One region of the Vreelandella sp. 2A-K22 genome, then DNA from elsewhere that is predicted to be linked to it. Evidence: predicted binding sites of a transcription regulator. Region 1 holds the regulator's gene; each other region holds the start of a gene.

Region 1 (4,198 bases):
CCTTGGTTTTCGTCAATCGCCGAATTTTCATCGGTTTGTGCAAAAGCTAATGGGCTTGCCATCAGACCAAAAGATACACCTAAAATGCCAGCTTTCTTGAGAAAATCCTTGGACGTCATATCCTACCTCCGATCGCTGTTTAGTACCGCTTAATGAAGAAAGAAAGGCTTACTGAGAAGCCAGCAATTCCTGCGGTCATCTTCCTTCAATCTGTACTCTGCAGAAGGCATGCCAAAAAACTTAAGCATATAAATAAAAACAACAAAATCAGTCTCTTAATTAAAAATAAGTTATGCCAAAAAGGCATCGACTGAGTCACGACACAACGCTTTAAGCTGTGTAAAAATGGCACATGGGTAAAGCTTTACCAACCTTGCATGCCAATATTGCACATTGCTACAAATATTATGCGATGGGATGACTTGCTAAATTAAACAAGACGCGAGGGGGGGAAGGCGCAGCGAAACAACGCACCCTTGCCGGGAAGGGACTCAATTTGTAGTTGCGCATCGTGGCGCAACAGCACGTGCTTAACGATCGCCAAGCCTAAACCTGTGCCGCCAGTCGCAGTGCTGCGCCCCTTATCAACACGGTAAAAGCGTTCTGTTAGTCGGGGAATATGAACGGGATCAATCCCTTCACCGTTATCTTCCACATCGATATAGCCGCCACCAGTAGCACTAGCTTTCCAGCGCAGGGTGATTTGGCTGCCAGCAGGCGTGTAGCGAACCGCATTAAAGGCAAGGTTAGAGACGGCGCTGCGAATCTCCTGTTCACTGCCTAACAGTCGGGCATCGCTCTCAAGGGCGACGGTGATGGTATGACGTTGATGCGATAGGGCCAGCGCATCATCACAAACGCTTTGCAGTAAAGGCTCGAGTGACAGTGGATGATGATCTTGGCCGCCCTGGTCAATTTCCAAACGCGAGAGCAGCAATAAATCGTTGACCAGATTCTGCATCCGCTGGGTCTGTTCCTGCATTTGCTGAATACTACGTCCCAAGCGCGGCGGAAGCTGGTCGGAGATATCACTGTAGGTTTCCAAATAGCCGGAGAGAACGGTCAGCGGCGTACGTAACTCATGGGAAACGTTGGCGACAAAGTCGCGCCGCATCTGCTCAAGACGATGCAAGCGGGTGATATCGCGAGCCATCACTAAGCGTTCGTCGTCACCGTAGAGGGTAATTTGATACTGCAGGATTCGCCGTTCATCAATCGGTGAGGTGAGCGTTAACGGCTCACTGTAGTTACGCGAATTAAAATAGCTGATAAAGCCCGGGTCGCGCAGCAGGTTGGTAATGTGTTGACCACGATCATGGGCGGTTTGTAGCCCCAGCATGGCGGTGGCGGCGCTGTTCCACCACTCCAAATCACCGTGGCGATCAAGCATGACCACGCTATCACGCATTGCTTCAGACGACTCTTGAATACGTGCCAAAGTAGCCCGCAGACGGCTTTGGGTGATGCGCTGACTTTTTTGATAGCGGTATAAACGATCGAATAGCTCGCCCCACATCCCGCGAGCGGCAGGCGGTTCATCGTTAGGGTGGAGGGTGAGCCACAAATAGAGTTCGCGTAACTGTCGTAAGTGGTAAAACAAGCATCCCGCAAGCCCTGCTGCAAGCCCCAGCCCAGCCGAGCCCAACAGCCAGCCCAAGCAAGTGCCCAGCGTGGCCAGCCACGCTATTCGCCACAGCTCACGACTCCATAAACGCACATTTACACCCGTGCAGAGAAACGGTAACCGGTACCCCGAACCGTTTGGATCAGGTTTTGATGCACGTCGCCCAGCGCTTTACGCAAGCGGCGGATATGCACATCGACCGTGCGCTCTTCAACGTAAACATTGCCGCCCCACACTTGGTCAAGCAGCTGGCTACGTGTGTAAGCGCGCTCTTGGTGAGTCATAAAAAACTGCAGCAAACGGTACTCGGTGGGGCCCATTTCCAGCGCTTTGCCGTGGGCACTTACCCGGTGGCTCACCGGATCAAGCAGCAGGCCGTTAATCTCAATCGGGTCTTCAACGCCACGTGGCGTCGCACGGCGCAGCACCGCTTTTAGCCGTGCCACCAATTCCCGGGGTGAAAAAGGCTTGGTGATATAGTCATCGGCACCGGCTTCAAGCCCTTGAATTTTATTATCCTCTTCGCCTTTCGCGGTGAGCATAATAATCGGGATTTCAGCGGTGGTTTCTTCACGCTTTAGGCGTCTCGCCAGCTCAATACCGCTAGTGCCGGGCATCATCCAGTCCAGCAGCAGTAAATCGGGTTGGTGGTCGACCACCATGGCATGGGCATCCTGGGCGTTATCCGCTTCGAGCACGCGATAGTCAGCCATTTCCAGCGCTACCGCGATCATCTCGCGAATCGACGCCTCATCATCGACAATCAGAACGGTCTTGGCGGTCATACCAGAGCCTCACGGTGTTCAAAGAAACTAGTTCAAAGAAAAACAGTTCAAAGATAAACAGATCAATGACATGTCAGTGACGATAACACCATGACTTGATGACAATTACATGACAATCGCCTCGATCAGCCAGCCGCAGGCCACCAACTTAGCGCGATACCGGCAAAAATCAGCAGTCCCGACCAGTGATTATTGAGAAACGCCTGGAAGCAGGCATCCCGCTCCTGGTCGCGAATTAAGCGCTGCTGATGCAGAAAAGTCGCTGCCATTGCCGCTAGCCCTAACCAGAAGAAACCACCTAAACCAACCCACCAGCCTACCCAAGCCAGCAACCCCAGGGTGGCTAGCTGGAGTAAGCCGATAATCAAACGATCCGCATTTCCAAACAGCACGGCCGTCGATTTAATGCCAATTTTTAAATCGTCGTCGCGATCGACCATGGCGTACTGGGTATCGTAGGCCACTGTCCAGCACACATTAGCGCAGAATAGCAGCCATGCTTCCAGCGGCACGTGGCCGAGCACGGCGCCAAAAGCCATCGGAATTGCCCAGGAAAAAGCCGCGCCCAGCACCACCTGAGGAAAGTGGGTATAGCGCTTCATAAACGGATAAATAATCGCCAGCAGCACCCCGCCCAGCGAGAGCAGCACCGTAAACCAGTTGGTCAGTAATACCAGAATAAACGCAGCGGCCACCAGGGCGATAAACAGCAGTTGAGCTTCGGTTTCGCTGATACGGCCCGTCGCTAGCGGACGTTGTTTTGTGCGTTTCACATGCCCATCGAAGTGGCGATCCGCATAGTCATTGACCACGCAGCCCGCAGCGCGCATCACATAAACGCCGGCCACAAAAATCAGCAGCACATTTCGCCCTGGTACACCTTCCGCAGCCACCCATAATGCCCACAGCGTCGGCCACATCAAAAGCCATGTGCCTATCGGCCGATTCAAGCGCATCAGCTGTAAAAAATCTGCCACGCGAGCCCATCCCTTCGGCCGCAACAGTGAACGATCCATGCTTACCTCACGAAGAATAAGATGCAGGCGCTAGCCTAGCGCGAAGGCAGGCCAAGATCATCCGCCATCGCCGTCAAAAAATACTCTTGCACTAATAACGACAGACTGCCGTGCTTACAGCCGTGATAAAAAACAGAGCGCCTTCCCCAGGCACAGCCTTCCTGTATGCCGTTGACGCTAGCAAACTGGGGGGAATGCGTCGTTACTTCCAATGGCCCACGCACTAAACCCGGCTGGCGAAATAGCCAACTACCTAGCGAGCGCTCGCCCAGGCACTCTAGCCGTTGGCCCTTTACCTGTGAGAGCGGGGCGACCGAGCGCGCCACCACCCATGGCGTTCCATCTAAGCACAGCGCCACTTCCCGCAGCCAGGCGTAACGCTTGGCACCAATGCCCAGCGCCTGAGCCTCATCCTGGCGCGGCCAACCAACCCCCTGGCGCAACAGTCGTACTCGAAACGGCTTCTCGCCACCTGCGACCATTAAGTGGGCGGTTAACGAGTCGGTGGAGGCAACCCACTGCCACCAGGAAGCACTCATCGCCGGGCGCGCCGCATCAATCGGGCGCCAGCGGGAAAATAGAGGAGTTTGCCGAAAAGCAGCAGCCGTCACCGAGTTCTCCAGGGCAATTAACGGGTTGGCTAGTGTAACATGAGCACTGAAAGGCTTTTGTTTCAGCGACTTTTTTAACGACTCGGTTTAGCGCTTCTTTTTTCGCAACCTTATTTAGCAACTTTTTTGGTGTCTGCATGCCCGCCACCCAAACACAGAAAA
Region 2 (4,198 bases), on a different contig from region 1:
AATCAAATTGCCGATAGTGCCTTTACTCCCCAGGGGCGCCCGGCTGATGAATTGCTTAACGAAGCCGAGCGGTTAGTGTTCCAGATTGCCGAGGAGCGCCCCAAAACGGGCGGCCCCATTGGCATGAGCGATCTATTGACCAAGGCGGTGGATCGTATTGATGAGCTGTTTAATCTGAAAGGTGAAATGACCGGGCTTTCCACTGGTTTTCGTGATCTGGATGAAATGACCACCGGGTTGCAGCCATCCGATATGGTGGTCATCGCCGGTCGACCCTCGATGGGTAAAACGACCTTCGCTATGAACCTGGTTGAACATGCGGTGATTTCCAGCGACAAGCCAGTCATGGTGTTCTCCATGGAGATGCCCGCAGAGTCGCTCATGCTGAGGATGCTGTCTTCCCTGGGCCGAATCGATCAAACCCGTGTGCGTACCGGGCAACTGGAGGACGAGGATTGGCCGCGTTTAACCTCAGCGGTTAATCTGCTCAAAGACAAACAGCTGTTTATCGACGACACCGCGGCCTTGTCGCCTAACGAAATGCGCTCAAGGTTGCGCCGTGTGGTGCGTGAACATGGCAATATCGCACTGGTCATGATCGATTATCTTCAGTTGATGCAGATCCCTGGCTTTAGCGAAAACCGCACCGGTGAGATTTCCGAGATTTCGCGCTCCTTGAAGGGGTTGGCGAAAGAGTTTAACTGCCCTGTGGTGGCTCTTTCTCAGTTGAACCGCTCCTTGGAGCAGCGCCCCAACAAACGCCCGGTTATGTCGGATCTGAGGGAATCTGGTGCGATCGAGCAGGATGCCGACGTCATTGCCTTCGTTTATCGCGATGAGGTCTATAATCCAGATAATCCCGACAATCAGGGGATTGCTGAGTTAATTATCGGTAAGCAGCGTAATGGTCCTATCGGCACGGTGCATATGGCCTTTATCGGCAAATATACCCGCTTTGAGGATTTGGCTCCGGATAGTTACGGCCAAGCGTTCGGCGACTAAGTTAATGATGACTGGTTTGTGATGACAGGCTAGTGATAAGTAGCTTGAGGATGGGGGGCGAGTTCGTATAATGCCTCACCCACGATATGTAAAAACGGGAGCAGCAAATGGCAGGTGGATTTCGGCGCGGTAACCGGCAGCGTCTTCCTAAGTTAGAAGGTCGCGGTGAGCTAGAGGCGATAGAGCGCGAAGGCCCTTTTAAAGAGTGGCTAGGTATGCCGGATCTTTATCGCTACCATTTAGTGGTCGCAGGCGAGAAGTATAGTTACCAGACTGAAGATGGTGAGCTGCCTGTGACGGTGGGAGATAAGGTCGTGTTCCGCTACAAAGAGACTAAAGGCGGCAACTGGATTGACCGCAATTCGCTTGGCAAAGCGATCGACCCCTCTGAATATCAATAATCAATTGATATCTTGACCTTCCGGTCAGGAACTCTCTTGCACTATTGACCTCCTAGCTATTAATGTCTAGTTATTGCTTGTTGTCATTACATTGCAATGACGGGGCAACAGAAGTGTCATGGGGTACAGTCATGCTGTGCCCTGATGACATGCCGTCTGACATAACGTATGAAATAGCCAAATAATAGGAGGGAACCATGGAACTTAAGGATCTTAAGCAGTTTGTCGCCAATCACGACAATTTTGAAATTCGCGTGATTACCCATTCGGGCAGCCGTTTTTATCAGGTTGAGCTGGAAGACGTTGAAGGCGAGCGTCATATGCTGACGCAGCGTACCAAGCCAATGCTGTTTCGCTCGCTAGATGATGCCTATATGGATCTCAAGCGCGCCGGGATTCATCGCGCTTACCTGGTACAGCATGTGCCCCACGATGAAGTGATAGGCCGCGACGCGCACTATAGTGAGCCGCTCACATCGCGTATGCCGCTTGTTTTTTAACGCTGCTCTCACCCATCAACGTTTAGCCTGACGCTTTTCCCACCACTGCCCAAGCCGAATTCGGCGACGGGCAAAAAATCGGTAACCGGCATTCATTATGCCGTGTACTCCCGGTAAGCACGAAAACCTCACCAGCCGCCGATAGCCCAACACTGCATAGAGGGCACGGCTGGCATCCATGCCGATGTACCATCTCCCTTGACTATCACGCAGGTGCAACTGGCCCATCATGGCGTTAAATTCTTGCCCATACGCCTGAGCGTTAAAATCACGGGCCTGAATATCTATCAGCGCGATGTGTTCCCGATGGCGATGCTTTTCCAGCCACGCGACTTCCTGTTGGCAAAAGGGGCAGTGACCATCGTGAAATAGCGTAACTGGCGGTGCAGCATGTAGTGGCGTGTAGCGGCTCATGGTGACTCCTGGTTGGTATTGGCCGAATAACCTGCTGTGTGGCAGGGCTGCCCGTAGCCAGGCGATGTTTCCAATTGATCCAAAAAGTGCTCAGCCTGTTGGCGGATAGCCTCGCGCTTCTCGTCGGCCATGCGGTTGAGGGAGCCGTAAATCAGCTTCATGCGAGGGGTCTTACTCAGACGCTCAGCGTTGGTTTCGAGAAAGTGCCAGTAAAGGCTGTTGAAAGGGCAGGCTTTTGGCCCCGTGACCTGCTTGGGTGAGTAACGGCAGTGCTGACAATGGTCGGACATTTTGTCGATATACTTGCCCGACGCACAGTAGGGCTTTGAGCCCATTAAGCCGCCGTCGGCATGGAGCACCATCCCTAGGGTGTTAGGCAGCTCTACCCACTCACTGGCATCTGCATAAACCGCTAAGTACCAGTCGCATAGCGCCTCAGGTTTAACTCCGCATAGTAAGGCGAAATTGCCTGTCACCATCAGTCGTTGAATATGGTGGGCGTAGCTATTGTCGATGGTCATCTGAATAGCGCGCTGCAAGCAGCGCATATCGGTATCCGCGTCCCAGTAAAACGCTGGCAGGTCGCGCTCAAAACCTAGCTGATTAGACCCTTTGTAGCTGGGCATCTGCGTCCAGTAGAGCCCTCGCACATACTCACGCCAGCCAAGAATTTGGCGGATAAACCCTTCCACGGCGTTGATCGACACGTCACCGCCATAGTAACGCTGCTCGGCGGCTTCGCAGACTTCATGGGGCGACAGCAGGCCGATGTTCATCGCAGCTGAGAGGCGCGAGTGATACAAATAAGGTGCAGAGTCACTGATTGCATCTTGATAGCGGCCAAAATCAGCCAATCCATGGTCTATAAAATGGTGTAAATCCACCAACGCTTGTCGACGAGTGACTGGCAGGTTGAAATTATCCAGAGACCCCATATGGTCGCCAAAATGGCGCTTGGCATCGTTTAGCGCTTCTTGGGTGATCGCATCCTGACGATGTTGAGGTAGCTCAGGGAAATCCAGTTTGGCTTTGATAGGCTGGCGATTGTCGTGGTCAAAATTCCATTTGCCGCCAACGGGCTCGTCGCCCTCCATCAAGTACCCGGTACGTTTGCGCTGTTCTCGGTAAAAGTACTCAAGGCGCAGCTGTTTGCGTCCGCTTGCCCATTGGCTAAAGTCATCGGGTGTGGTGAAAAAGCGCTCATCCTCAAGTAGTCGCCACGGAATCGTTGCGTTTTCGCGCTGCTGCATCGTCTCCCATAGCCGCCATTCGCCAGGTCGGGCAACGCGTATCTCATTGCAGCCGTACTGTTGCGCGATGCGTTCGGCTTCCTCAATAAGGGAGTGGCAATTATCTGCATCATCCAGCGCGCTGTAGTGCACTTGAAAGCCTTTTTCGCACAGTGCCTGGGCAAAGTGACGCATGGCAGCCAAAAAGAAGCCAATTTTATGGATATGATGGGGAACATAGCGCGCTTCCTCGCCAACTTCGCACAGGGCAACCACGGCATTGGCGGGCGCGTCTTGCAGCGTTGTGAGTGAAAACGAGAGCTGGTCGCCGAGCACCAAAAGCAAAGGCTTGGACATGAGTTAGCCTGTAATTATACAAATGATGCCGATAGTATAACTTTATACCGCCACTTTGCCGAAAAGTGATAGGATTTAATCAATTGATAGAGGTACTGAGTACCATCGTTATTTTTCAGGAGCATGAGTAATGACCGAGAATGTCGTCAAGGATCAGCCGGGCGAGGGCCGCTTGGCCCATGCACCCAGCGATCATCCACCGGTAGCGCGAGCCAAGGTGGGTGTTGTGCTGGCAAACCTGGGAACCCCGGATGCCACCGACTACTGGTCAATGCGTCGTTACCTCAATGAGTTT
Region 3 (4,198 bases), 210 kb from region 1:
ATGAGGCCGCCCTAGCAGGCGATTTGCCGGTGCTGCCTGCCGATACTCTCTGGCAGGTAGTAGCTCACCTACTCGACCAAGAGAAGATCTCCCCACACAAACTCAGCGCTTCGGTGAAAACCACCGCCCCGGTGGATGACCTCGCCGATGTGCGCGGCCAGCAGCAGGCGCGCCGGGCGCTGGAAGTCGCTGCGGCCGGGGGGCATAACCTGTTGTTTGCAGGCCCTCCTGGCACCGGCAAAACCATGCTGGCCAGCCGCCTGCCGGGCATTCTGCCGCCGCTTTCCGAGGAGAATGCCTTGGAAGTCGCTGCCGTGCGTTCGGTTTGCGGGCTACCGCTGGAAGCAGACTGGGGCAAAAGGCCATTTCGACAACCCCATCACAGTGCCAGCGGCGCCGCCCTGGTAGGTGGCGGCTCAAAACCCAAACCCGGTGAGATTTCGCTGGCCCACCACGGCGTGCTGTTCTTGGATGAGCTGCCGGAGTTTTCCCGCCATGTGCTAGAGGTACTTCGGCAACCGCTGGAAACCGGCGAGATTCATCTCGCACGCGCCAGTCATGAACGTCGCTACCCTGCTCAATTTCAATTGGTAGCTGCTATGAATCCCTGCCCCTGCGGCCACTTGGGCGACCCACGCCAACGCTGCCAGTGCACCGCCAGCCAAATCCAGCGCTATCAAGCGCGGCTCTCCGGGCCGCTGCTGGACCGTATCGATCTACAGGTAGAAGTGCCCGCACTGCCGCCAGAGCAGCTCACCGCACAAACCCAAGGCGAGTCGTCAGAAGCCGTGCGTGAGCGGGTGATGGCCGCCCGAGAACGCCAAATGGCCCGTGGCGCATTAAATAGCCAGCTAAGCGGCAAAGCCCTGGAGGCCGCCTGCGCACTTAACGATGAAGAGCGCGCTTGGCTGGCGGGCGTACTCGAAAAGCTCAAGCTCTCCGCCCGTGCCTATCACCGCGTACTACGTGTAGCCCTGACCCTTGCCGACCTTCAGGGCGAACCCAAACCCACCCAGCCGCATCTAATTGAGGCGATTGGATACCGACAGCTGGATCGGATGCTAAAGGGGGGCGTAAGCCCCCGAAAGCCGGACGGTTAGTGGGTGGCGGCCAGTGAGTCCACTAGGCGCTGACACAGCGCATCCAGCTTCTGCCCCGTGGTTTCATCATGTAACGCGCCGCTATCGTTGAAGGCGCTGCCAGCTTTCGCCAGCGACAATGGCTGTGGCAGCACGACCAACCCCAGATTGGCTAACAGTTGCTGACCAAGCGGTAGCGCACGGATGCCACCTAGCCCACCAGGGGAAGCCGCCACCAGCGCTGCCCACTTACCGGCAAATAACTTGAGCCCCGGCGTATCCTGATAAGGTCGTGACAGCCAGTCCAGTGTGTTTTTCAGCAGCGGCGTGATAAAGCCGTTGTACTCTGGCGAAGCGATCATCACTGCCTGGTGATCCGCCAGAATCTCACGCAGCTTGAGCACATTCTCCGGCACGCCCCGGGCTTCAATATCTTCATCAAACAGTGGGCAGGGATAATCTTTTAAATCGATAAAGGTTGCTTCCCCGCCAAGCGCCTCAATACGCTTGGCGGCCAGCTTGGCTAGCTGCTTGTTCAGTGACGCTTCTCGGGCACTGCCTGCAAAGACCAGTACCTTTTTGACCGATGATCCCATTGCCATTTCCTCTTTGAATAATGTATTTGAAAGCCACACCATTTATTAATATTTACGCCTGTTGAGCAAGACGTATTTTACGACTCAGGGCCAGACTCGACGTGAAACCCTGCTGCCATTAAAACGTCTGCACTTTGTCATTCAACTATCACTATTACGGATGAAAATTAGCAAAAGCTGCACCTGCCCTAATTTTTCCTCCGAAATGGTGAAATAGTGATGACAAAGCCGTTACTAGCGACTGCTCTACTCGCCTTTGCGTTTACCAGTGCGGCACACGCCCAGCAGAGTTTTCCCGCCACATTGTCCGGCCATGCCCAGCTACCCGGCAGCACCTTTGTGGCAGCTCCTTCCGGTGCCGCTGAGCACTATAACGTCTCAGGCCGTTTTACTGGCCAAGAGGGCCGCGTTGAGCAGTTGTATACGAACATGCAAGCCACCGGCTTAGCGCTACCCTTCCCCAGCCAGCCCCTGCAGGGTTTTTCAGGTATTCGCTCACTTGGCAATGACCGTTTCCTGGTGTTGACCGATAACGGCTTTGGCTCCAAGGCGAACTCCTCCGACGTCATTCTGATGTTTAACATCATAAAGACCGACTGGGACACTGGGCGTGTCATCATCGAGGAAACCGTTCAACTCTCGGATCCAAACCGCAAGGTGCCCTTCCCGATTATGAATGAAGCCACTCCTGGTCGTTTTTTAACCGGGGCTGATTTCGATATTGAATCGATACAGCCGGTGGGCGATAGCTACTGGATTGGCGATGAGTTTGGCCCGTGGATTATCCAGGTGGATAATCAGGGCGAAGTTCTGCAAGTGCTGGCCACCAATCCTGGTGGGACGCTGATGCGCTCCCCCGACAATGCCTTTGCCCTCACCCCGAACCCTGGCGCGCCTCTCGCTGATGATGTGAGGGTGTTTCGCTCCGGTGGTTATGAGGGCATGGCGCTCTCCGAAGACCAAACAACCCTCTACCCCTTACTGGAAAAGCCCATCTGGGATAGCAACGCCAACGCCCCGGAAACGATTGATGGCACCCCCGTATTAAGAATGTTCGAGCTCAACACTAAAACCGGCGAATGGGGCGACACAACCCGCTACTACCCCTTGGAATCAGCGGATCACGCCATCGGCGATTTCAACCTCATTGGCGGAACTCGCGGCTTGATCATCGAGCGTGATAGCCGCCAGGGCGACCCGCGAGAAGAGTGGGCAGACAACCCTGCCGAGTTCAAACGCATCTATCTCGTCGATCTCGAACGTACGGACGAGCAGGGTGTGCTTGAGAAAATCGCCTATATCGACTTGATGGACATCCAGGATCCAGAGGGCCTTGCACCGCGCGGCACGATCAACGGCACCTTTAACTTTCCCTTTGTGACCATTGAGAACGTGGATCGTGTCGATGAGAGCACCATCGTGGTCGCCAATGACAACAACTACCCTTTCTCGATTGGCCGCCAGCAAGGCCGCGCCGATGATAATGAGCTAATACTGCTCGATGTAGAGGACTTCCTGAACGCCCAGTAATGTGAGCAAGCGTGGGGCCGGGGCGCTCAATTATGACCCTAGCCTCACGTTAAAACGTCAGCAATCTCTCGACAAATTCAGCCAATATGCTGGCGGACTTCCTGTAACTGGAGACGCAGGCTTTCTATCGGTTGCGCACCATTAATCAGCCATCTGTCTTCAACAATCAATGTCGGCACCGACTGAACTCCCAACTTGGACGCGAGGTGGTGATCCTTTTCCACCGCCTGCTGAGTTGTTTCCGAGAGCACGTCTAGATCATAACGAACCATGTCGAGCCCGATTTCTTCAGCCAGTGATCGCAGCACCTGGCTATCACCGATATTGCGGCTCTCCGTCAGGTGCGCGTACTGAACACGATCAAACATACGCCAGTGCCCTTGTTGACCTGCCTGCATTTCAGCCGCCTTACACGCCAGCGCGCCAGGCATCCCGTGAGGATACTCGAAGGTTTGGGCACGCATACCATCAATGTTGATACGCGGGGTATCCTCTGCGGCAACGCATTTTTCCCAATGACCGAGAATTGTTTCTTTGGCATCACCCATAGAGCCGAAGGCTTCTAGCATGGCTTCTCTACTTGCTTGAAGCGTAAAGCACTGGTGATGCACATCCAGGTTCAACTGCTTGGCAAGCGAGTGCAGCCGGGGAGAGAGAAGGTAACACCAACCGCAAACAACATCGTGCACAAACACCACCTTTAATGGATGCATGTCTCACCTCCCCCTCTAATCGTTGTGTGAACTGAGCGAACGCGCAATGGATGCCACGTGCTGACCCTGAAATTCAGCAATGCGCAGCTCTACCGCCGACGGCTGCCGCGAGCCATCTGTCGCCGCCAAGGTTGATGCGCCATAGGGTGTGCCTCCGCTGATCTCGTCCATCGTCGTAAGGTCGGGACAAGAATAAGGTACCCCCACGATGACCATGCCGTGGTGTAACAAGGTGGTATGGAAGGACAATAGGGTGCTCTCTTGACCTCCATGCTGACTC
Region 4 (4,198 bases), on a different contig from region 1:
ATCACGCTCAGTTCCACACCGTGCAGCGGCGTGCTGGGCAGGCCAAGGGAGAGCCGTGCTTCAAGCCATAGCCGCTGGTGGGCAGCTACCTGCTCAACGTGAGCCATCACCGCGCGATCCGCGACCCAGCGGCCATCGATGCGCGTGGGCTCTACGCCAGCGGCAGTCAACGCTTCATGCACCTGGGGGCGAATGCCGAACACGACAACCAAACGCACGCCCAGGGTATGCAGCAGCGCCAAATCCTGAATCAGTTGCTCCCCTCGGCCAGACGCCATGGCTTCGCCTTCAATTAAGATGACAAAGGTTCGCCCCCGGTGGGCATTGATGTAGGGGGAAGCGTTACGAAACCAATCAACAAAAGGGAAGCGCGTATCCAAGGGCCGCTCTCCGGCAGCAGGTGAAAGAAACAATCTCAAAAACAATCTCAAAAACAATCTCCAGTTACTTTACCAGAGCACGAAAAACAGCGGCACCTTCAAATGCAAATCTGCTCGATCTAATGCAGATAAACATGAAGATGCCGCTGTGATCTTATCGCTCAGATGCTTCTAAAGCCTTTCGAGCCTTGGCGTACTACGTTTACAAGTGCTGTTTATTATTCGTTAGCCGAACATGCCCTTGAACATAAAGAAGAACAGAATCGCCAGGCCAGCGCCTGCTGGTAGCGTGATCAGCCATGACATGGCAATCGTGCCGATGACCCGCAGGTTCAATGCCGCCATGCCGCGTGCCAGCCCCACCCCAAGAATCGCGCCTACCAGGGTGTGGGTGGTGGAAATCGGCAGGCCAGTGCCCGAGGCCAGCACCACCGTCGTGGCTGCCGCCAGGGTAGCGGCAAAGCCACGGCTGGGGGTCAGTTCCGTAATCCCGGTGCCCACAGTAGCGATGACCTTATGGCCATAGGTGACCAAACCCACCACGATGCCGCTGCCGCCAAGTACCAGCACCCACCAGGGCACCAGTGCAGAGCCGCCAATTTCACCGCCGGTTTGCACCACGCTGATGACTGCCGCCAGTGGGCCAACCGCATTCGCCACATCGTTGGAGCCGTGGGCAAAGGCCATGGCGCAGGCGGTGAAGATCATCAGCACGCCGAACACACGCTCAACATTGGCATAACCGAAGTGGTCGTTGGTATTGTGCTCGAACTTGATACGCCGCTGCATGATCAGACCAATACCCATGATCACCAGGCCCAGCAGGATCGACAGCAACAGGCTCTGATTGAAGGTTAGATCCAACCCCACATGAGATAACCCTTTGGTCAGCGTGACCATCGAAACGATGAAACCTACCAGAAACACATAGCCGGGTACGTAGCGTTTGGCAGCCGTGAACGGGTTGGCGTCCTCGAAAATCAGGTGGTGTACCGATTTAAACAGCACGAAACCGATGGTACCTGCCAACAAGGGGGAGACCACCCAACTGGCGGCAATCTTGCCTACCGCACCCCAGTCCACCGTGGCAGGGCCTAGCCCTGCAACCGCAAAGCCTACGATCGCGCCGACAATCGAGTGCGTCGTGGAAACCGGCCAGCCTTTCATGGAGGCCACCAGCAGCCATGTTCCCGCCGCCAGCAGTGCTGCCAGCATGCCGTAGACCAGCAATTGTGGGTCGTCCTGTAGCAGTTCGGGGTCGATAATACCTTTACGGATCGTATTGGTAACTTCGCCACCGGCTAGCCAGGCACCCAGGAATTCAAAAATGACCGCAATCAGGATAGCCTGTTTGATGGTGATCGCTTTCGACCCCACCGAGGTTCCCATGGCATTGGCCACGTCGTTGGCGCCAACGCCCCAGGCCATGAAAAAGCCAAACAAACAGGCCAGGATGATAAAAATTTCACCGTGCTGGGCAATAATCAGCATGAAAGTCCCCTTAGCGGGCAGTCAGGATCTGCAGACGGCTACCCACGCGCTCGGCGCGGTCGGATAGTTCGCCAACCCATTCAATGATCTTGTAGAGAAAGATCACGTCCACTGGCGGTAGCTGGCTCTCAAGCTTGAACAGCTGGCGGCGAATAGTGATCTGTTGGTCGTCGGCTTGGTGTTCGAGGGTGTGCAGCTCACGGATCATCTTCTGCATCACATCCGAGACGTTTTTGCCAAAGCCGGACTCGAGTAGATCCTTGAGCTCTTCTAGCGCTTGACGCGCTTGCGCCACGCAGGCAACGCTGGTTCGAATGTAGTCGCGCATCGGCGCGGCCAGCTCATCCGGCACGCGCATTTTACGCCCCAGCATAATGCCGGTAATGTCACGCACCTTGTTGGCGATCTTGTCCTGTACGCTGATCAGATCAAGCAGATCGGAGCGCGACACCGGAAGAAACATGGTGTTGGGCAGGTTCAACCGCAGCTCTGTTTTCAGCGTATCGGCGTCATGCTCTAGGCGGGTGACGTTTTCGCGCAGCTCAGCCGCTTTGTCCCAGTCATCAACCAGGGTTGCTTCAAAAAACGGCAACAGCTGATCGGCACACTCATTCGTCTTGACGATATGGGCCAATAACGGCTGGAATGGCGAGCGGCCAAACATCGAAGAAAAAGGATTGGAGGTAACCATAATGCCTTTTAGCCTGTTTTCGGGGAGCCTGGAAATGGCGGCGCCAGTATAAAGAGTGCGCCTGCCGCCGTCATGAAAAGTTCACAAATGTAATCAAATATTCATTTAAATGTCACGATAACGAGGTGGCTAGCGTCATGAAAAGCCCAAACCCCATGGAAGTGGAACTTAAACTGGCCCTTGCCCCGACAGGGCCTGCGGCGCTGACTCAACACCCGTATCTCGCTTCACACGCCGTGCGTAAACAAACGCTGACCAATACCTACTTTGATACCCCTCAGGGTGATCTGGCGAAAGCACATATTGCGCTGCGACTTCGCCAGGTAGACGGCCAGGTGCTGCAAACGGTGAAAACCGCTGGCCAAGGTGGTGGCGGGCTTTCCCAGCGCGAAGAGTGGGAGTGGCAGATTGCTGGCCCGCAGTTGGATCTCGCTTCAATTGCCAAGCTCCCCCCTTTTCAAGGCGAACTTAGCGGTGTGCTAGATGCCCTCGCCCCCCAACTCAGCACCGATTTCACACGGCGTAGCTGGCAGCTAAAAGAGGGCGGACAAGGTCAGGAAAGCCATATCGAGCTGGTATTGGATGAAGGCGAAATTATTAGCGGTGGCTACCGCACGCCGATTCGCGAAGCAGAGCTCGAATTAAAAGGCGGCGAGCCTGAAGCTCTGTGGGCACTGGCATTAACCCTTGCTGAACAGGTAGCGCTGCGGCCCTCGGACAGTAGCAAGGCGGCCCGTGGCAATGCGCTTAGTACCCAACACTGGCCGCTCCCCGAAGCGCACTCCCCGGCAGAGTGGCTGCACCGTGCCACGCTGGCGCTGGACGCCTACCACGACAGCCAACAAGCCAGCTTTTTAAACGATGCCCAGCAGGCGCTGGCCACTCTCGCCGAACATCCCGAACTGGATGCCACCGCACGCGCTTATGCCCAGGCGCTGCCTGGCGCGCTCGATGCGGACGGCCAGCCCAATGCAGCCTACGGTAAAGCGGCGTTAGCGCTCGCCCATCGCTTGGCGTACCAAACCGCGCTACGCTAGGTCCTAGCGCACTTTTCAGGACGGCATTGAGGTCCACTTCAGGATGATGCAATGAATTTAAACTTAACCCCCGGCGCGGAAGGCCTACGCACCCGCCTGTTTCATATCATATTTGAGTCTGACACGCCGGGAGCAAAAGCTTTTGATATCGCCTTGATTGTGGCGATTCTACTCAGCGTTGCGGTCATTATGCTGGGCAGTATCGAGACTTATGCCGAGCGGTACGGTGAGCTATTCTTCTATCTTGAGTGGGCCTTCACGCTATTGTTCAGCATTGAGCTGATCTTGCGCATTTACTGCCTGGAAAAGCCGACACTCTATTTAAGAAGCTTTTACGGGATCGTCGACTTGATTGCCGTGTTGCCCCCATGGCTAGTGCTTTTGGTACCCGGCGCCCATGGATTGGTGATCGTTCGTCTGCTGCGGGTACTGCGCATTTTTCGTATTCTGCGCCTGATGGAGTTTGTCGGCGAGGCGCGTCTTTTAATGGATGCCCTTAAACGCAGCATGCGCCAGATCTTGCTGTTTTTTAGCGCCATATTAATGGTGATCACCCTGTTCGCGGCGTTGATGTACACCATCGAATCCTCTGAGGCGGG

The links. The regulator PhoB, encoded in region 1, activates phosphate uptake and scavenging genes when phosphate is short. The targets are predictions, from matches to a motif close to TGTCATANNNNTGTCANA.
Region 2: ACW17M_RS09220 (DUF6482 family protein) is a predicted target of PhoB. The motif match lies at 1,485-1,502, and genes of this name have one in related genera.
Region 3: ACW17M_RS01675 (esterase-like activity of phytase family protein) is a predicted target of PhoB. The motif match lies at 1,811-1,828, and genes of this name have one in related genera.
Region 4: ACW17M_RS11565 (CYTH domain-containing protein) is a predicted target of PhoB. The motif match lies at 2,662-2,679, and genes of this name have one in related genera.

Annotation. Positions count from the first base shown of each region.
Region 1 is NZ_JBSUGC010000001.1:149,228-153,425, reverse strand. It holds gene ACW17M_RS00715 (hypothetical protein) at 1-119, opposite strand, end outside; gene phoR (phosphate regulon sensor histidine kinase PhoR) at 431-1,717, opposite strand; gene phoB (phosphate regulon transcriptional regulator PhoB) at 1,720-2,409, opposite strand; gene ubiA (4-hydroxybenzoate octaprenyltransferase) at 2,535-3,425, opposite strand; gene ACW17M_RS00695 (chorismate--pyruvate lyase family protein) at 3,461-4,036, opposite strand; gene ACW17M_RS00690 (NAD(P)/FAD-dependent oxidoreductase) at 4,174-4,198, shown strand, end outside.
Region 2 is NZ_JBSUGC010000005.1:272,008-276,205, forward strand. It holds gene dnaB (replicative DNA helicase) at 1-1,002, shown strand, start outside; gene ACW17M_RS09215 (hypothetical protein) at 1,110-1,403, shown strand; gene ACW17M_RS09220 (DUF6482 family protein) at 1,601-1,903, shown strand; gene ACW17M_RS09225 (thiol-disulfide oxidoreductase DCC family protein) at 1,919-2,317, opposite strand; gene ACW17M_RS09230 (cryptochrome/photolyase family protein) at 2,314-3,903, opposite strand; gene hemH (ferrochelatase) at 4,034-4,198, shown strand, end outside.
Region 3 is NZ_JBSUGC010000001.1:356,408-360,605, reverse strand. It holds gene ACW17M_RS01685 (YifB family Mg chelatase-like AAA ATPase) at 1-1,100, shown strand, start outside; gene ACW17M_RS01680 (NADPH-dependent FMN reductase) at 1,097-1,675, opposite strand; gene ACW17M_RS01675 (esterase-like activity of phytase family protein) at 1,895-3,205, shown strand; gene ACW17M_RS01670 (DsbA family oxidoreductase) at 3,283-3,918, opposite strand; gene wrbA (NAD(P)H:quinone oxidoreductase) at 3,934-4,198, opposite strand, start outside.
Region 4 is NZ_JBSUGC010000007.1:159,420-163,617, reverse strand. It holds gene argA (amino-acid N-acetyltransferase) at 1-380, opposite strand, end outside; gene ACW17M_RS11575 (inorganic phosphate transporter) at 606-1,871, opposite strand; gene ACW17M_RS11570 (TIGR00153 family protein) at 1,882-2,562, opposite strand; gene ACW17M_RS11565 (CYTH domain-containing protein) at 2,700-3,599, shown strand; gene ACW17M_RS11560 (ion transporter) at 3,651-4,198, shown strand, end outside.